One region of the Cutibacterium nasicola genome, then DNA from elsewhere that is predicted to be linked to it. Evidence: riboswitches for the same ligand, from Rfam matches in the RefSeq annotation. Region 1 holds a riboswitch; each other region holds the start of a gene.

Region 1 (4,078 bases):
GGCACGTGGAAGCTGTTGGTGTAGTACTCCCGGTCGGTGATTCCCGGGATCGACCCGTAACGCTGACGGTCCATCCGCACGAACCGCCCCGACAGCCCCTCGGCCGGGGTGGCCAGGGCCGAGAAGTTCAACCCGGTGCGCTCGGCGGCCTCGTCCATCCTCTCTCGCAGGTGACCGACGATCCGCAGACCGAGCTGTTGGGCCTCCTCCGACTCGCCGTGATGGACGCCGATCAAGGCCGTCAGGGTCTCGGCCAACCCGATGAACCCCACCGACAGGGTTCCGTGCCTGAGTACCTCGGCGACAACATCGTCAGGCCCCAAGTCCTCCGAGTCGATCCAGACCCCCTGGCCCATGAGGAAGGGGAAGTTTCGCACCAGCTTGTGGGACTGGATCTTGAGCCGGTCGAGCAACTGGTCGATGACGAGGTCGATCATCCGGTCGAAGGAGGCGAAAAAGGCATCAACGTCGTGGTTGGCCTCGATCGCCAACCTCGGCAGGTTGATCGAGGTGAAGGACAGGTTCCCGCGTCCCCAAGTCTGTGCCCGCGAGGGGTCGTGGACGTTCGACATCACCCGGGTGCGGCAGCCCATGTAGGCGATCTCGGTCTCGGGATGGCCGGGCACGTAGTACTCGGCGTTGAACGGGGCGTCTTGGAAGGAGAAGTTCGGGAAGAGGCGCTTGGCGCTCACCCGGCAGGCCAGCCGGAACAGGTCATGGTTGGGGTCACCGTCGTCGAGGTTGACGCCCTTGTGCACCCGGAAGATCTGGATCGGGAAGATCGCGGTTTCCCCACCGCCAAGACCGGCCTCGGTGGCCTCCAGCAGGCAGTGCATCACCATCCGCGCCTCCGGGCTGGTGTCGGTGCCGTAATTGATCGAGGAGAACGGGGTCTGTGCCCCGGCTCGCGAGTTCATGGTGTTGAGGTTGGCGATGAGGGCCTCCATCGCCTGGTAGGTCTGACGACGTGTCTCCTCGACGGCCTGGCGACGAATTCTGTCGGCGACCCGGTCGGTGTCGTCGACGAGCCCGGCAAACAGTTCCGCCACCTGCTCCTTCTCATGGACCAGCGCGGCCGCGTCCGGCTCCAGCACCCATCCCGACGCCACCTGGCGCACTTGGTCAAGACGGTCCTCGTCGCCACCGAGAACTTCGAAAATCCTCGTCAAACCGGTTTGGGCAGCCTTGCTGAAGGTCTTGGCGACCCCCGGGGCCATGTCCCGGTCGAAGTTCGGCACCGCCTGGCCGCCGTGTTGGTCATTCTGGTTGGACTGGATCGCGATGCAGGCCAGGGCGGCGTACGAACCGATGGACTGCGGGGATCGCAGGACGCCGTGGCCGGTGGAAAAACCGTGCTCGAAGAGGTCGGTGAGGTTGATCTGACAGCAGGTCGTCGTCAGGGTGAGGAAGTCGAGGTCGTGGATGTGGATGTCCCCGTCACGATGGGCGGCGGCATGGGAGGGGTCGAGCACCTCGAGCAGGTTGAACTGCTTGGCCGACTCGGTTCCGTAGCGCAGCATCGACCCCATCGCGGAGTTGCCGTCGACGTTGGCGTTCTCCCGTTTGGCGTCGGCTTCCTCGGCGGTGGCGAAGGTGATCTCACGCAAGGTACGCATGAGGGCGGACTGCTGGTCGCGAGCAACGGTGCGACGCTGACGGTAGAGGATGTAGGCCTTGGCGACGCCGTCGTGTCCCTGATCCATGAGGGTCTTCTCGACGAGGTCCTGGATGGCCTCGACATCAGGGGTGTCCTCACCCATCTCGCTCAGTCGGGAGAGCACCTCGAGGGCAACCTCGGAGGCCAACAGTTCGGGGGCGTCGCCGCCACAGGCGACGAAGGCTTTGCGGACGGCCTCGACGATCTTCGTCGAGTCGAACCGGATCACCCTGCCGTCCCTCTTGCGGATGGACGTGGGAACCGTGCGTGGGGTGGTCAGGTCGTCTGGCTGGACAATCGTCGACATGCTCTCTCCTCGAAGCAGCGCACGAGTGGGGCAGGTTCACCCCGGGCCGTCTCGCACGCCCGTTGTCGTACCGGGTCGCCGACCCGGGCGCTGGCAGGTCTTCGGACTTCAGGGCGTTTCGCCGTCAGACGAGTTCCTACCGAGCGACGCTTCCCAACCGGATGGCCAGTGCGTATGTCGCCGTCGTTCCCTGTCACCGCTGCGGGGCAGTTCCGGTTTCCCACCGGATTCCCTCTTTCCTCCCATCGCCACCAGATGTGGATACAACCCCTACATCTGGTGTCTGGCGATGAGAACCAGCACAAGATGAAGGGTATACGCATCTCATCACATCTGCACACTCACCCCTTCACCTCGTCATCAGGGGTGGGCTTCCCCGCGTTCGGAACCGGTCGTGACACCCCTTCGGATCGCGCATCAGGCTGGCATCATGGACACACACCCAGGGAAAGGACACAACCCATGGAGATCACCAGCACGTCGATCACCGACGGCCAGCCGATTGACCTGGCCCACGCCCATGCAGATGCGGGTGGCAAGAACATCAGCCCCCAGCTGAGCTGGACGCCCGGCCCGGAGGGCACCGCGTCATACGCGATCACCGTCTACGACCCCGATGCCCCCACCGGTTCCGGCTTCTGGCACTGGATCCTCGCCGACATCCCAGCCGACGTCACCTCCCTCGATGAGGGCGGCCCGCTGCCTTCCGGTGTGCGCGAGTGGACCAATGACTACCAGGAGGACGGCTACTCCGGAGCCTGCCCGCCGCCCGGACCGGCCCACCGCTACATCCACACCGTCCATGCCATGCCGAGCGAGCATCTCGACATTCCTGACGACGCCGCCAACGTCCAGGTCCGCTTCGTCATCCACACCAGCGAGCTGGACTCCGCGTCGATCACCGGAACTTTCAAGCAGTCCTGACCACGGACACACGAGCCGTCCGGTGTCGGCGACCCCTGCTTGACTGACGTAGTGAAGCTTCGGCAGACATTGCTCATCCTCCTCGTCATCGCCGGCCTGGTGACGCTGCCGCTTTCTGCCAACGCCGAGCCATCAGCGCCCACCCCGACGACAGCCAGCACCGGCTACGCCAGCGGGTCCACAACAACGCTCACGTCCGCCGCCACCCTCACCCCAGGGGCAGGAATGGGCTGGGACTCGGACCCGGTGTCCTCGGAGCTGGCCTCTCGGATGGGCTGCGCCTCGGTGATGTTCGTCGGCGTCCGAGGGTCGGGCGAGACCCCTCCGTTCGGCAGCACCATCACGTCGGTTCGTGACGCCCTGGCCCAGAAGTGGAAGGGCAGGGGAACAGTTCGTCAGGTCTACCTGGACTACCCCGCCGCTGACCCTCACACCCTGCAGAGAGCATCGATGAGCAGTCTCCTCTTTGACGCGACCATGCCGTCGACCGAGTACTTCGACTCGGCGGCTCTGGGAGCGAAGAAACTCACCACCCTCCTCAACGAGGAGAAGAAACAGTGCCCGAAGGAATGGGTGGTGCTCGCCGGATTCTCGCAGGGGTCCCAGGCCATCACCCAGGCCCTCGCCCAGACCGACACCCCGCAACGTCTGGCAGGCGCCCTCCTGGCCGGGAATCCGGACCATTACCCGGGACAGAACGTTCAGGAGCTCAGCGGCGATGCCGACCAGTCCGCCATCGGAATGGCTGCGATGCTCTACTACCTGCGTGAACGAGCCAACGCGACTCCCGGAGCCGATCGCGACTCTCAGATGCGGGCAGTCATCAAGGCCGCCCTCGGCCTGAGCCAGGAGTCCATCGATCATGAAGCCCTGGACGCCGACATGGTCAAGGTCGGCGCGGCCATCCCCGCGGAGGCGTATCCCGAGACCTATTCGGTGTGCATGAAAGGCGATCCGGTCTGCGACGCCGCCCCCGCCCTGACGCGCATCCTCACCTTGCAGTCAACCTGGCAGGACGAGCTCAACCAGGGTCGCCCCATCCACATGGGGTACACCCGAACCATCCTGGACGCCTCGTTGGACCGGATCGCCCAGCGCGCCAATGCCGTGGGCGCCGCCGAGGCCAAGGGCGCGCCACTTCCCCACGGACAGCCGGTGACGGTGTCGACTCGCCAGTGGGGTCCATTGCA
Region 2 (4,078 bases), 340 kb from region 1:
GTGAGGGCCTCGGAACCGGTGATGTCCTTGATGCCCTTGTCGATGCACTTGACCTCAGCCAGCGCACCAAGATTCTCAGCGGTCAGGGGCTTGCTGGCACCGACGGCGTCCTGGAGGCAGGATTTGAAGTTCGCGTCGGGGATATCGACGAGCTTCGGCGGTTCGGGAGCCGCGACGACATGGACAGTGATGGACCCGTTGAAATACATCGAGGCGTCGCGGAACTGCCACACGTAGTCACCGGCGGAGGGATAGGTGACGTTGTTGCCCTTGATCTTGACGCCTTCGGGCACTTCGCGGTCAGCCACGAAGGTCGTCCCGTGGTGATCGACAGCGGTCGGCACCGGAACTTCACCCCCAGCGATGGCCGAGCCGCCGTCAACGCTCTGGAAGTTCGAGGTGATGTCGGCGTCGCCCAAACCCTTGATGTCCTTGAGTGCGGACAGGTCGCGGATGTGGTTCTTGCCGACATCCAGGCGCGACAGCTTCGTCAAAGACCTCAGGGGCGAGATGTCGGAGACCTCATTGCTGTTAACATCCAGACTGAAAATGCCGGTGGAGGCGGCCAGCGGCTTGAGATCGCTGATCCTGTTGCCCGATAGGAAGGCCTTTTCCAGACCGGTCAGTTGATCTATGCCGGTGAGGTCTTTGATTCCCAAGTTCCGGCAGCTCAGACTCGTCACGCCGGCAAGCTGCTCCTTGGTAGGGGTGGTGGTGCCGAGCTTGTCAGTGATGCACTTCTGCAGGGCCTTGTCAGGAATCTCGAAGGACGCCGCCGGAGTGCTCGGGGCTGGATCGACCTTCGGCTTCCAGGTCGGAGGGACCTCCCACGGACCATCAATGAGCATGTAGTGCCATGCCTCGATCGAGCCAGGCTTGGGGTGATAGTTGCTGGCGCCCAACTGCGAGTACTCCCAGTCAACCGTGGCGTCCTTACCTGCCGGCTGGCCATGGAAATAACCCCAATAGGCGTAGAACTTGTCAGGATTCTCCGGGTACCCGTTAATTGAATCGACGAACATTCCCAGGTCGCCACCGAAATCGGTGCTTCCAATGTCGAAACCGGCTGACTCCAACGCCTCCACCCCATTGGAGAACTTCGACGCGCAACCGGTGTCGACATGCCCGTCATCACGCTCGGCATACACGAACACGTGCTTCTGATTGATGCACGTCTGCGCCTCATCGTCATAGGACGCGGCCGGCGTTGCCGATGCCGGGGCGAGGAACACGATGGCCATCGGTATGGCCAGGGCCGCGGAGAGCACCGCGGCCAATCCTTTGAACCGTCTCACAGGTCCTGCCTTTCACATGTGGACGCTTCGTCGTCGTCCACAGCCAGGACCGACCATTCCGCTGTCCACGACGGAATTGAGTACGAGACATTTCAACGACAGCGATCCGACTGTGTCGACATCTCTGCCGACCTACACGGTTGCGGGACAGTCCTGGATTCGCACCAGGTTCTCCATCGATGAAACCACTCGGATCTTACCAACAGTGTTCGCGTCGACGAACCCGGATGTGGACATGCGGTGGCCGCGAGCTTAGAATTGCACCGCAACCACAGGGGAATTCGGTGCGATACCGGAACTGACCCGCAACCGTGAGGGGCCCACCCCCGAGTCGGAGTACCTGGGTTGTCGAAGGAACATCACACACCGTCGAGGACTGCGGTGAGTTCGACCCGGGAGCCTTCCCTGTCCGCAACGCAGCCTCAGGAAGAAGACCCGCCACATGCTCAGACTCACTCGATGGATCGCCGGCCTCGCTGCCGGTGCACTCATCGCATCACCATTCACAACATCAGCATTCGCCAACCCACCATCCACCCCATCACACACACCCCTCACCACCACCGACGACGGCTCCACCCCCTACTGCTTCAACCCACCAACCAACCCAGTCAAAGGCGCCATGTGGCCCGGATCGATCAACGACACCGCCGCCACCAGCACCTACGTCGCAAAAGCCGCTGACTGGCTCGCCAACAAATGGAAACAAGACCCCAAGAACTACAGACAAGCCGGCGGCATCGCTGACGGCATCATCGCCCTGGTCGGCTCCGATGCCCACCCCGACACCGTCACAGAAATGACCACAGCCCTCAAAAAAACCGGCCCGAAATACATCGAAAACAACCCGGCCGGCCTGGCAAAAGTCATCATGACCGCCGAAATCCTCGGAGACGACCCCACCTACTTCCTCGGCAAGGAAACCGGAAACCTGTGGATCAAACTCGCCGGCTACATCAACGACACCAACCCCAACATGCAACGCCGCGTCACCATGTACTGGGGCCCACACCTCATCACCATCGCACTAACCCGAGCCAACCGCCCAGTACCGAAAACAATTATCGACAAGCTGTTGTCCACCCAGGGCACTGGAGGCACCGATGCCGGCGCTTTCGGCTACACCAAAAAGAACCACGACGGCACCACGACCTTCGTCGGCGACCCCGACTACACCGGTATCGCCCTATCAGACCTAACCCTCCTCCAACACAACCCACACCTCATCCCAGACAACTACAACACCAAAATCACTACAGCCGCCAACCACGCCACCCAATGGGCACTCAACACCAAAACCCACGACGACGGGGACTACTGGGAAACCTACTCCGCCGCCAACTCCACCGGCATGCTCGCCAGCGCACTCGCAGAACGCGGCGAAGACATGACAACCGTCAAACAATGGCTCATCCGCCAACAAAACCTCACGAAAGTCGGCGCATGGCAAGCCCAACGCAACGACCACGAACCCAACATCATGGCCACCGACCAAGCAATCATGGCCATCACCGGCCACGGCTACGCCTCAACATGGTCCGGCAAACCCCCCAAAAACACCCCAACCTGCACAACCACCCCAACCCCCACCCCAACGGTGACCCCGACCGAGACCCCGACAGTCACTCCCACGGCCACTCCGACCGGCAAGCCCGGCGACATGAGCGGCGCCCAGAAATGCATCGCCGTGGGCCACGTGTGGGTCTACATCGAGCAGGACAACGGCACCTCCAAGGGTGCGTGTGCCTCGAAGTTCGGCAACGGCATGGAGGCTCTTGAGTCCGCCGGATTCGTCGTCACGTCCGACGGCGGCATGGTCACCATGATCGATGGTTACCCGACGAAGGTCGACACCCACGAGGCATACTGGTCTTACTGGCACGCCACCCCGGCCGGCGCTGACAAGTCGGTGACGTGGGAGTCCTTGACGACCGGTGCTGGCAACGCCCATCCCAAGGCTGGTTCCATCGAGGGCTGGTACTTCAAGCCCCTCGCCGCTGACCAGAATGCCGGACCGAACTGGGATGCCCATCTGAGACCATACGATCCCTCGGCCACCCCGACCCCGACTGTTACCCCTACGGTGACGCCGACTCCCACGGTGACGCCCACCGTTGTTCCGACTGAGAGCCCGACCGAGACGCCCACGGTGACCCCGACCGGATCGGCCACCCCGACCCCGTCAGCCATCGCTACTGGTTCCGCCACTGCGACGGCCACCGCTACCGCGCACACCCCGGTCACCCCAGCTCCGGTCGGACCGTCGAACCGCCCTTCAGATCGTGCGACACCTTCAGATCGTGCGACAGCTCTTCCCCGTACCGGGGTCTGAGACAGGACGAATGCTCTTCTCTGAGGCATGATCGTCATGTGAGTATTTCCCACATCGAGAACCGGCGAGCACTCCCGACCATGGGAGGAGTGCTCGCCGCTCTGTTGTTCGCAGCCCTGACGATCTTCTTCCCGTTCTTTGCGCACGCGGCCCCCTCGCCGAGCGTCGGCACTGGTCAGACGACAGCCATTGACGACTGCCTCAACACCAGAAAGGTCTGGGTCTTCGTCATCACTGACGACGAGAAGGTGCTGGCCAACCAGTGCGTCGACTCACCATCGACCGGCGCCGACGCGCTGGAGAAGGCCGGAATCACCATCGGCAGGAACAAGTCGGGTCTCATCTGCACGATGAACGATCACCCCGAGACCTGCCCCAAGACCTTCAACGGCCAGTACTGGGCGTATTACCACGCTTCCGGCGCCGGTGCTGTGTGGGGTTACTCGAAGAA
Region 3 (4,078 bases), 280 kb from region 1:
GATCCCGTGGTGTGCGCGTGGGAATCTCACGATCTCGAGCTGTTGGGCCCCGTGGCCCGGAAAGCAGACACAGCGTGGAGAGCACGTCCCCAAGGAATACAGGCAAGGTGCGCAGGAATCAACCCACGAAACCATGTGGCGGTCGACATCTGCGATATCCGTATCTGAGCCGCCGTCGAAGGCGGTTATGACCGTTGCCTCGGGATTGGCCATCGCCCCGTGTCAGGACCACAAAGATCAGGTGGCAGTCTGGGTTCTCGACACTCAGGATCGCGTCGTCGCCTGACTGACGAAACATTCGGGAATAGCGATGACGGGTCAGGAGTTTTCTCCTGAGACGCGCGAATGGCTGAAGTCCATGGATCGGCTGTCCATCCAGGACCAAGCCAGGATTTTCGAAGATTATCGATCTCGACTGCGAAAATGCTGAGAGGACACATAGCGCTTGGTTGGAGAGCCTGGGCGCGCAATCGATCATCGGAATTGTCTCCACCCGCAACATCGTTGGGCTGTCCGGCTTCAACCTTCTCACAAACGCCATTGGCATCAAGAAATTGTCATCCACCCCTGCAATCATCTGGGTTCTGACAAGCTTTCTGTTGGGGAGAACGGAAAATTACACATCCTGGTGGTCATGGCCGATCAAGGATCGGGCGGACGTGATGTCGGCGATATTGTCCGGGGTTCTTTGCCTTCTCGGAATCCTCATCTCGCTTATCAAGCCTCGTCAGACGGTGTAGCCCTTGGTGATTCCCATGCACCCTTGAGCGGATCCGGACAGTTACCCAGCCTCGTGGATCCAGGATGTTCCACGCTGATCGACTTCCCGTGCCGCATGAATACCTTGCGATATGCACTCCTCCATGGCCGCGCACCAGCCTGGCCGTGGCCCTGGGTGCCGGATGCTCCTTCGTGGCTCGCGCCATAGACTCCGACCGCGCACACCCCAATCGGCATCTTCCGCGATGAGAATCGCCCCCACCTACGACGACCAAGCCCGCACCCAAGCCCAGCTCGCCGCCGGGGACACCACCGACCAAGACTCCCACGACGCCGCTCTAGCCACCGTGCTGACCGGTAACCGACACCTAACAGGTGTACTCTGTGCCAGGCAGTACCCTCCAAGACCGACGATCCACGTCACCTTGGGCGGTGCTGGCACCGCAGCCACAGGGGAATTCGGTGCGATACCGGAACTGACCCGCAACCGTGAGGGGCCCACCCCCGAGTCGGAGTACCTGGGTTGTCGAAGGAACATCACACACCGTCGAGGACTGCGGTGAGTTCGACCCGGGAGCCTTCCCTGTCCGCAACGCAGCCTCAGGAAGAAGACCCGCCACATGCTCAGACTCACTCGATGGATCGCCGGCCTCGCTGCCGGTGCACTCATCGCATCACCATTCACAACATCAGCATTCGCCAACCCACCATCCACCCCATCACACACACCCCTCACCACCACCGACGACGGCTCCACCCCCTACTGCTTCAACCCACCAACCAACCCAGTCAAAGGCGCCATGTGGCCCGGATCGATCAACGACACCGCCGCCACCAGCACCTACGTCGCAAAAGCCGCTGACTGGCTCGCCAACAAATGGAAACAAGACCCCAAGAACTACAGACAAGCCGGCGGCATCGCTGACGGCATCATCGCCCTGGTCGGCTCCGATGCCCACCCCGACACCGTCACAGAAATGACCACAGCCCTCAAAAAAACCGGCCCGAAATACATCGAAAACAACCCGGCCGGCCTGGCAAAAGTCATCATGACCGCCGAAATCCTCGGAGACGACCCCACCTACTTCCTCGGCAAGGAAACCGGAAACCTGTGGATCAAACTCGCCGGCTACATCAACGACACCAACCCCAACATGCAACGCCGCGTCACCATGTACTGGGGCCCACACCTCATCACCATCGCACTAACCCGAGCCAACCGCCCAGTACCGAAAACAATTATCGACAAGCTGTTGTCCACCCAGGGCACTGGAGGCACCGATGCCGGCGCTTTCGGCTACACCAAAAAGAACCACGACGGCACCACGACCTTCGTCGGCGACCCCGACTACACCGGTATCGCCCTATCAGACCTAACCCTCCTCCAACACAACCCACACCTCATCCCAGACAACTACAACACCAAAATCACTACAGCCGCCAACCACGCCACCCAATGGGCACTCAACACCAAAACCCACGACGACGGGGACTACTGGGAAACCTACTCCGCCGCCAACTCCACCGGCATGCTCGCCAGCGCACTCGCAGAACGCGGCGAAGACATGACAACCGTCAAACAATGGCTCATCCGCCAACAAAACCTCACGAAAGTCGGCGCATGGCAAGCCCAACGCAACGACCACGAACCCAACATCATGGCCACCGACCAAGCAATCATGGCCATCACCGGCCACGGCTACGCCTCAACATGGTCCGGCAAACCCCCAAAAACACCCCAACCTGCACAACCACCCCAACCCCCAAACCTCAACACACACTGGTGAAGATCACTGTGCTGGGTGACTCGTATTCGGCAGGCAACGGAACCCTGGTCGATGGGTATCCGGCCGATGGGTCATATCGCAGCCCCAAGAACTATGGTTCGGTACTCACCGGCATGCTCAACCAGAAAAACACGGACACAACGTACCAACTCGACGTGCGGGCCTGGAGTGGTGCCCAGATCGCCACCGGAGACCACAACATCATCAGCCAGGCCGATACCATGGATCCCCACACCGGCGTGATCCTCATGACCGCCGGAGGCAACGACCTCAACTTCGCTGACGTCGTCGAAAACTGCTTTGCAGAAATAGCATGGTCAGCAAAAAAGTGCAGCGGGACGGTTGACGCAGCACGCAAGAAGACTGATGCCACGATGACGAACACGGTGACATTGCTGTCACATATCCAGCACCGACTGGCGGATCCGGCTCACACCCGTGTCATCCTGATCGGCTACCCCTACCTCATCCCGGCTGCCGAGGACGTTCCTGGCACGGGCATACCGGCGACCCGTGTCCGGGCCGCCGAGGACGAGTTCCGCGCCCGGCAGGCTGCCACCATCAAGGCCTGGAACACGTCTCATGGCCTCAAAGTGACCTACGCCCCCACCACCAGCCTGTTCAACACCCATGAGCCAGAACCGTCCTTCATTGATCTTGATTTACACAATCCTTATCGCTGGATCAACGAGTTCCATGAGACTGCCGGCTATGAGGGGTGGACCGGGAAGACCTGGTCACTTCCAAGTTGGGATCAGAATAATTGGTATCATCCGAATGTGATTGGCCATGAGCAGATTGCCGGGATGGTGCGTCCCTTGGTCAAACCGCCGAGGATGTATGGCCTGTCTGCCGGTGTCTCGCAGGTGGCGCCGGTGCCTGGGGTGCGGATGCGCGCCGACGTCATCGGGCAAAACCTGGTACGTGCAGGTGAACCCCTCGAATTGGACGCCTCCTCATCCTACACCTCAACCGGGCACATCAGACGCTGGCAATGGGACCTTGACGGGGACGGCCACTACGAAATCGACAGTGCCACACCTAGGATCACCCGCACCCTAAAGCAGCTGGGAAAGTATCGGGCACACCTACACATCACCGACACCACCGGAACCAGTGACACCCTCACCTTCCCCATCCACGTCACCCGAGACGGCGACGGCGTGCCCGACAACCAGGACAACTGCCCCACCATCGCCAACCAAGACCAGACCGACACCGACCACAACGGTGTAGGAGACGCCTGCGACCCCCACACCAAGGCACCACGATGACCACCCACAACAACACACCCAAGGACCAGTACCACCGCGCACCCCTCAACGGCCTCATCATCGGCACCATCGTCGGAGCCGTCTGGGCACTCGTGATTTTGGGATTCCTCATAACTCCGCCCCTAGCAAAACAAGACATTAAATCCTTTCCGCCCCAATTCATCATGTCCTTTGTTTTCCCTGTGACGGGGTGGCTCGCCGGACTGTGGGAACAAGCCGCTGTCGACTGCAACGATTCAACGAAGCAAAAGCATAGAGTCAAGGCTACCATCGCTACCATATTCGCCCTCAATGGTG
Region 4 (4,078 bases), 790 kb from region 1:
CCGACGATGGCGGTGAGCTCCCCCGGCTCGGCGGTGAAACTGACGTCGTCGACGATGATGCGGTCGTTGATGCGGCACTGGACGTTGCAAACTTCGAGACGTGTCATGACTCACTCGAGAATCGGTACTGGCTGCGCCCCATGAGGTACAGGAAGATGGGAGCGCCGATGAACCCGGTGACGACGCCGAGAGGCACCTCCTGTGGTGCCGCGATGACGCGGGCGCCGACGTCCACCCACAGCAGGAAGAGACTGCCGATGGCGGCGGCGACGGGCAGCATCGACCGGTGACTGGCTCCCACGAGCAGCCGTGACATGTGGGGAATGACGAGTCCGACGAATCCGATGCCGCCCGAGACCGCCACGAGCACCCCGACGAGTACCGAGTTGCCGACGAACAACGCCTTACGCACCCTGGTGTCGGGGATGCCGAGGGATCGAGCGACGTCGGTGCCAGCCGCCAGGGCATCGAGCCAACCCGAGAAGGCGATCATGAGCACCACGGACAGAGCGGTGACGATGGCTGCCACCCACAAACTGTCCCAAGTGGCACCGGACACCGATCCCAGCATCCAGTACAGCACCGACTGCGCCGCGCGCGGGTCCGAGCTGCGGAAGACGAGGAAACTCGCCAGTGCCGAGAATGCCGCAGAGAGCACGACGCCCGAGAGCACCAGCCGCAGCGGCGTCATGCCGCCCTGGGCCATGGAGATGAGGTACACCAGACCGGCGGCGCCCAATGCCCCCACCAAGGCTCCGATGGTGAGCCGGTGAGGGCCCCAGGAGGCAAACATCCCCAGGGCGATGACCGCGGTGGCCCCCACACTCGCACCGGCCGAGACACCCAGCAGGTAGGGGTCGGCAAGCGGGTTGCGCACCAGGGTCTGCATACCGCTTCCGGCCAGGGCGAGTCCGGCTCCGACGATGATCGCCAGCAGTGCCCTGGGGGCACGCAGGTCCCAGACGATGACATCGATCGTCGGGTCGGGGCCCGGCTCACCAGTGATCCTGGCACCAACCGTGTCAAGAACGCCACGCATTGGCAATGGTTCCGAACCAATGGTCAGCGAGACGACGGCGCTGACGACGATGAGCACGACGAGGATGATCACCAGGGGTGCCACCCGCAACCGGCGGTCACGCTCGGCCGACCGTCTCGAGGAAGGCATAGCTGTTCCTTCTGGGTGCGAGGACCTTGATGCGAGGCCCGAACGACACAAGTCATACATGGGGTCTTCGGACTTCGGATCACTCTCGGTCGGCCCTTCCCAGGATCACTCCCAGTGGTCTTGCCGACGTCGTCACCGTCACCGCTGCGCAACAGTCCCGGATTCTCACCGGATTCACTGCGGCCTCATCGGGGCCGCACCATGTATGCGAGACAGGCTAGCACCTGTGACACGCACTTCGCGACGTGCCGTCCGCCAGCCCCTTGTCACAGACATGCCGGATCGCGTGCGGCACACGCCTCGGAACCCACCGAGCGCAATCGACGGGGTACTTCGCACCCGCGTGGTAATTCAGTTCGGCAAGGTACCTCGTGCCACACCAGGTGACAGACACCACGACTCCTGACACATCTGCCACAGAGACGAACGGACCACAACACCGCCACCGACAGGATCTCCATACCGCGCAGAGCTCCCCACACTGCGAAAAGTTGTGCTCCCGCCGCCGCTTCATGCCTGGAGTACAACTTTGTGGCTGAAAAATTCTGCTCAACAGCACAAGCGCGAGGGTAAGCACAATTTTCTCGACTGGTTCAGCAGCCAGAACCACAGGGAGCAGCCTCGAAGACTGCACCCAGACACCCAATCCGAGGGTGCAAGTACAATCTTTCGGTCAAAAAGTTGTGCTCCACCGCCCCGAAAGGGGAAGTGCACTTAGCTTTCCGGTGTACCGGAACACGCTCTGCCTGACCAGGAACTTGGCGAGATGGATCATAAGGACTGAAAAAGTCAGGATGCCTCGTCACCTGTCCACAGGTAGTGAAATCCGCGACCTGCCATTGCCTCTGACGAAGGCTGCAGTACTCCGTCAGCCATGAGATCCTTGAGGACCTGTCCGACGTTGGAAGCCCACACATCCAGGATGACGCCCAATTCTGTCGTACTGATACGCCCTCGATGCCGGGCATATTGACGAGCCGTCACTGCTCTACTAGGCACTGAACGCTTCAAACCGCGATTCGCATATTCCATGTCCAGCTGCTTGTTTGCTCTCTTGGAGAGGGTAAACGCGGGGAGGACTTCGTCGGGAACGCCGCGGATGGGCTTCAGCAAGGGTTCGCCATCACACTCCGTCTGCCGTAGAAGCTCAAGAGTTTCGTGAACTTCCTCGACGGGGACTTGCAGGTAGGGAGCAAGAATGTCCTCGTCGATCCAGAGATGATCAGTGAGGAAACGCATAACCATCAAAGTGCGGAGATTTTGCATGAGCTCGGGAACATCCATACCAGTGAGCCACGATGTCCATGCCACGTCAGGATCGACACCGGAAAGCGTCGTCACCACATAGGGACCGTCAATTTCCCGAATGGTCGGCATGCGAAGCCCCCGGCGAAGCAAATCACCAACCATACGGTCAACTCCGATACCTTCACGTTCTGCAATTCGAAGTGATGCCAAGAGCTCAGTGAGAGCAACGTTTCTGGACGTCGATGGGTGGGTGATGATGTTCTCAGCCGTCACACCTCCGAAGAATCCTCCGGGGCTGGTAACTCGCAAGACGGCTCCATTGTGCTCGATGAGCGTTGCATCGGGCAGCCCCCATTCACGATGAGCCAACCCATTGACGATGGCCTCACGAATGGCACGTTCCGGCAGCTGGCGGACCTGCCCCTCGACAAGTCCCGAAGACACATGCGATAAAGGGTTGTACGCCCGCGCGACGGCGAACACCCGTTGGAGCTGCTCAAGCAGTGATACCCCACCAATACGTACTCGGTCACCGCTGTCCTGACCGGGCATGTCACGACGTATGTAGTCAAGGCATGGCTCGGGACGCCCCACAAAGACCAGAGCAGCAGCATTGGTGAGCTTGCCCTCACCATCAATGGCGTTCAACCGGGACAGCAACTCACGACTCGTACAGTTGGCCAATTCCACCGCCGCCTCGTCGGTGCTGGCTTGGAGGAAGGCGCGTGCTGCGTCAAGGGCAGCAGGTCGCACTTCCTCCAGGCTCACGTTTGAGAACTGCGCCGACCAGTCGTAGCGGATAGAGTACTGATGGCGGTGGTGCCATGACGTTGCGTCGATCTCCTCGCAATGATCACCAATCCGCCAGCGGATCTTTCCCTTGACCTTGATCGGTTCCAGCGCGGTGGGTGATCTGACGATCAACAACCTGGCATCGTGAACGTGGACTTCTCGGACGTCAACAGTCAACGCGCGAGAGGTGTGCTCATAGATCTTCCTCCGCAACCACTCGGTATCCAAGGATGTACCGATGAGCAATGGTCCATCATCCTTGTCATTGACTCCGACGATCAGAGCACCACCCCCAGGGGTGTTGGCCATGCACGCGGCTTCACCGGCAAGCTGCTCAGCGGCTCGTTCATCCTCACGTCGACCCAGTAGCAACTCACCGTGCTTGCCTCGTCGACTGGAATCCTCCTTGAAGTCAAGATACTTGCATTCCGGGACCCGGTGCCCTGCGTCCAAGTGCTCCAGCGCAGCGTCGATCTCAACTGCAATCGGGTCTGGCCCGAAAGTTGTTCCCATGTGAGCAGTCTACTTCCAGCTACAAGTTTGTGCCCAGAAACTTTTAACCAGGCATCCAGTCCAGACATTGAGTATAACTTTATGACTGAAAAGTTATGATCAAGCTCAGCGACGAGGAGTGCGCACACATTTTCGATGGATCTGACGTCCCCTCACGATTGGGGAGACAACTGGCTGGCATGTTGAGACAACATGAGCCAACACAGCGGGGCGGCGGATGATTCAGTGCGGTATTTCGGTTCGGCAAGGCACCTCGTGCCACGCCAGGTGGCGAACCCCACGATCCCTGGCACATCTGCCACGGGGTCGCTGGACCACGACCCGCTCGGCAGACCGGACCACCACCTCACCCGGGCC

The links. Region 1 has a riboswitch for cobalamin ahead of ACUCCZ_RS00115 (anaerobic ribonucleoside triphosphate reductase). Riboswitches for the same ligand answer to the same signal wherever they lie in the genome.
Region 2: another riboswitch for cobalamin. It lies ahead of ACUCCZ_RS01680 (prenyltransferase/squalene oxidase repeat-containing protein); the one in region 1 lies ahead of ACUCCZ_RS00115 (anaerobic ribonucleoside triphosphate reductase).
Region 3: another riboswitch for cobalamin. It lies ahead of ACUCCZ_RS01330 (prenyltransferase/squalene oxidase repeat-containing protein); the one in region 1 lies ahead of ACUCCZ_RS00115 (anaerobic ribonucleoside triphosphate reductase).
Region 4: another riboswitch for cobalamin. It lies ahead of ACUCCZ_RS08645 (FecCD family ABC transporter permease); the one in region 1 lies ahead of ACUCCZ_RS00115 (anaerobic ribonucleoside triphosphate reductase).

Annotation. Positions count from the first base shown of each region.
Region 1 is NZ_CP199745.2:17,606-21,683, reverse strand. Features, by position in the region: gene ACUCCZ_RS00115 (anaerobic ribonucleoside triphosphate reductase) at 1-1,964, opposite strand, end outside; cobalamin riboswitch at 2,040-2,232, opposite strand; gene ACUCCZ_RS00110 (YbhB/YbcL family Raf kinase inhibitor-like protein) at 2,427-2,888, shown strand; gene ACUCCZ_RS00105 (cutinase family protein) at 3,114-4,078, shown strand, end outside.
Region 2 is NZ_CP199745.2:359,929-364,006, reverse strand. Features, by position in the region: gene ACUCCZ_RS01685 (leucine-rich repeat domain-containing protein) at 1-1,295, opposite strand, end outside; cobalamin riboswitch at 1,404-1,518, opposite strand; cobalamin riboswitch at 1,517-1,752, shown strand; gene ACUCCZ_RS01680 (prenyltransferase/squalene oxidase repeat-containing protein) at 1,738-3,627, shown strand; gene ACUCCZ_RS01675 (hypothetical protein) at 3,666-4,078, shown strand, end outside.
Region 3 is NZ_CP199745.2:293,872-297,949, reverse strand. Features, by position in the region: partial or broken gene ACUCCZ_RS01345 (hypothetical protein) at 1-430, shown strand, start outside; partial or broken gene ACUCCZ_RS01340 (hypothetical protein) at 477-740, shown strand; partial or broken gene ACUCCZ_RS01335 (2-oxoglutarate synthase) at 868-945, shown strand; cobalamin riboswitch at 1,127-1,260, shown strand; gene ACUCCZ_RS01330 (prenyltransferase/squalene oxidase repeat-containing protein) at 1,341-2,507, shown strand; partial or broken gene ACUCCZ_RS01325 (PKD domain-containing protein) at 2,501-3,781, shown strand; gene ACUCCZ_RS01320 (hypothetical protein) at 3,778-4,078, shown strand, end outside.
Region 4 is NZ_CP199745.2:1,827,959-1,832,036, forward strand. Features, by position in the region: gene ACUCCZ_RS08640 (ABC transporter ATP-binding protein) at 1-107, opposite strand, end outside; gene ACUCCZ_RS08645 (FecCD family ABC transporter permease) at 104-1,123, opposite strand; cobalamin riboswitch at 1,212-1,387, opposite strand; gene ACUCCZ_RS08650 (RNA-binding domain-containing protein) at 1,958-3,721, opposite strand.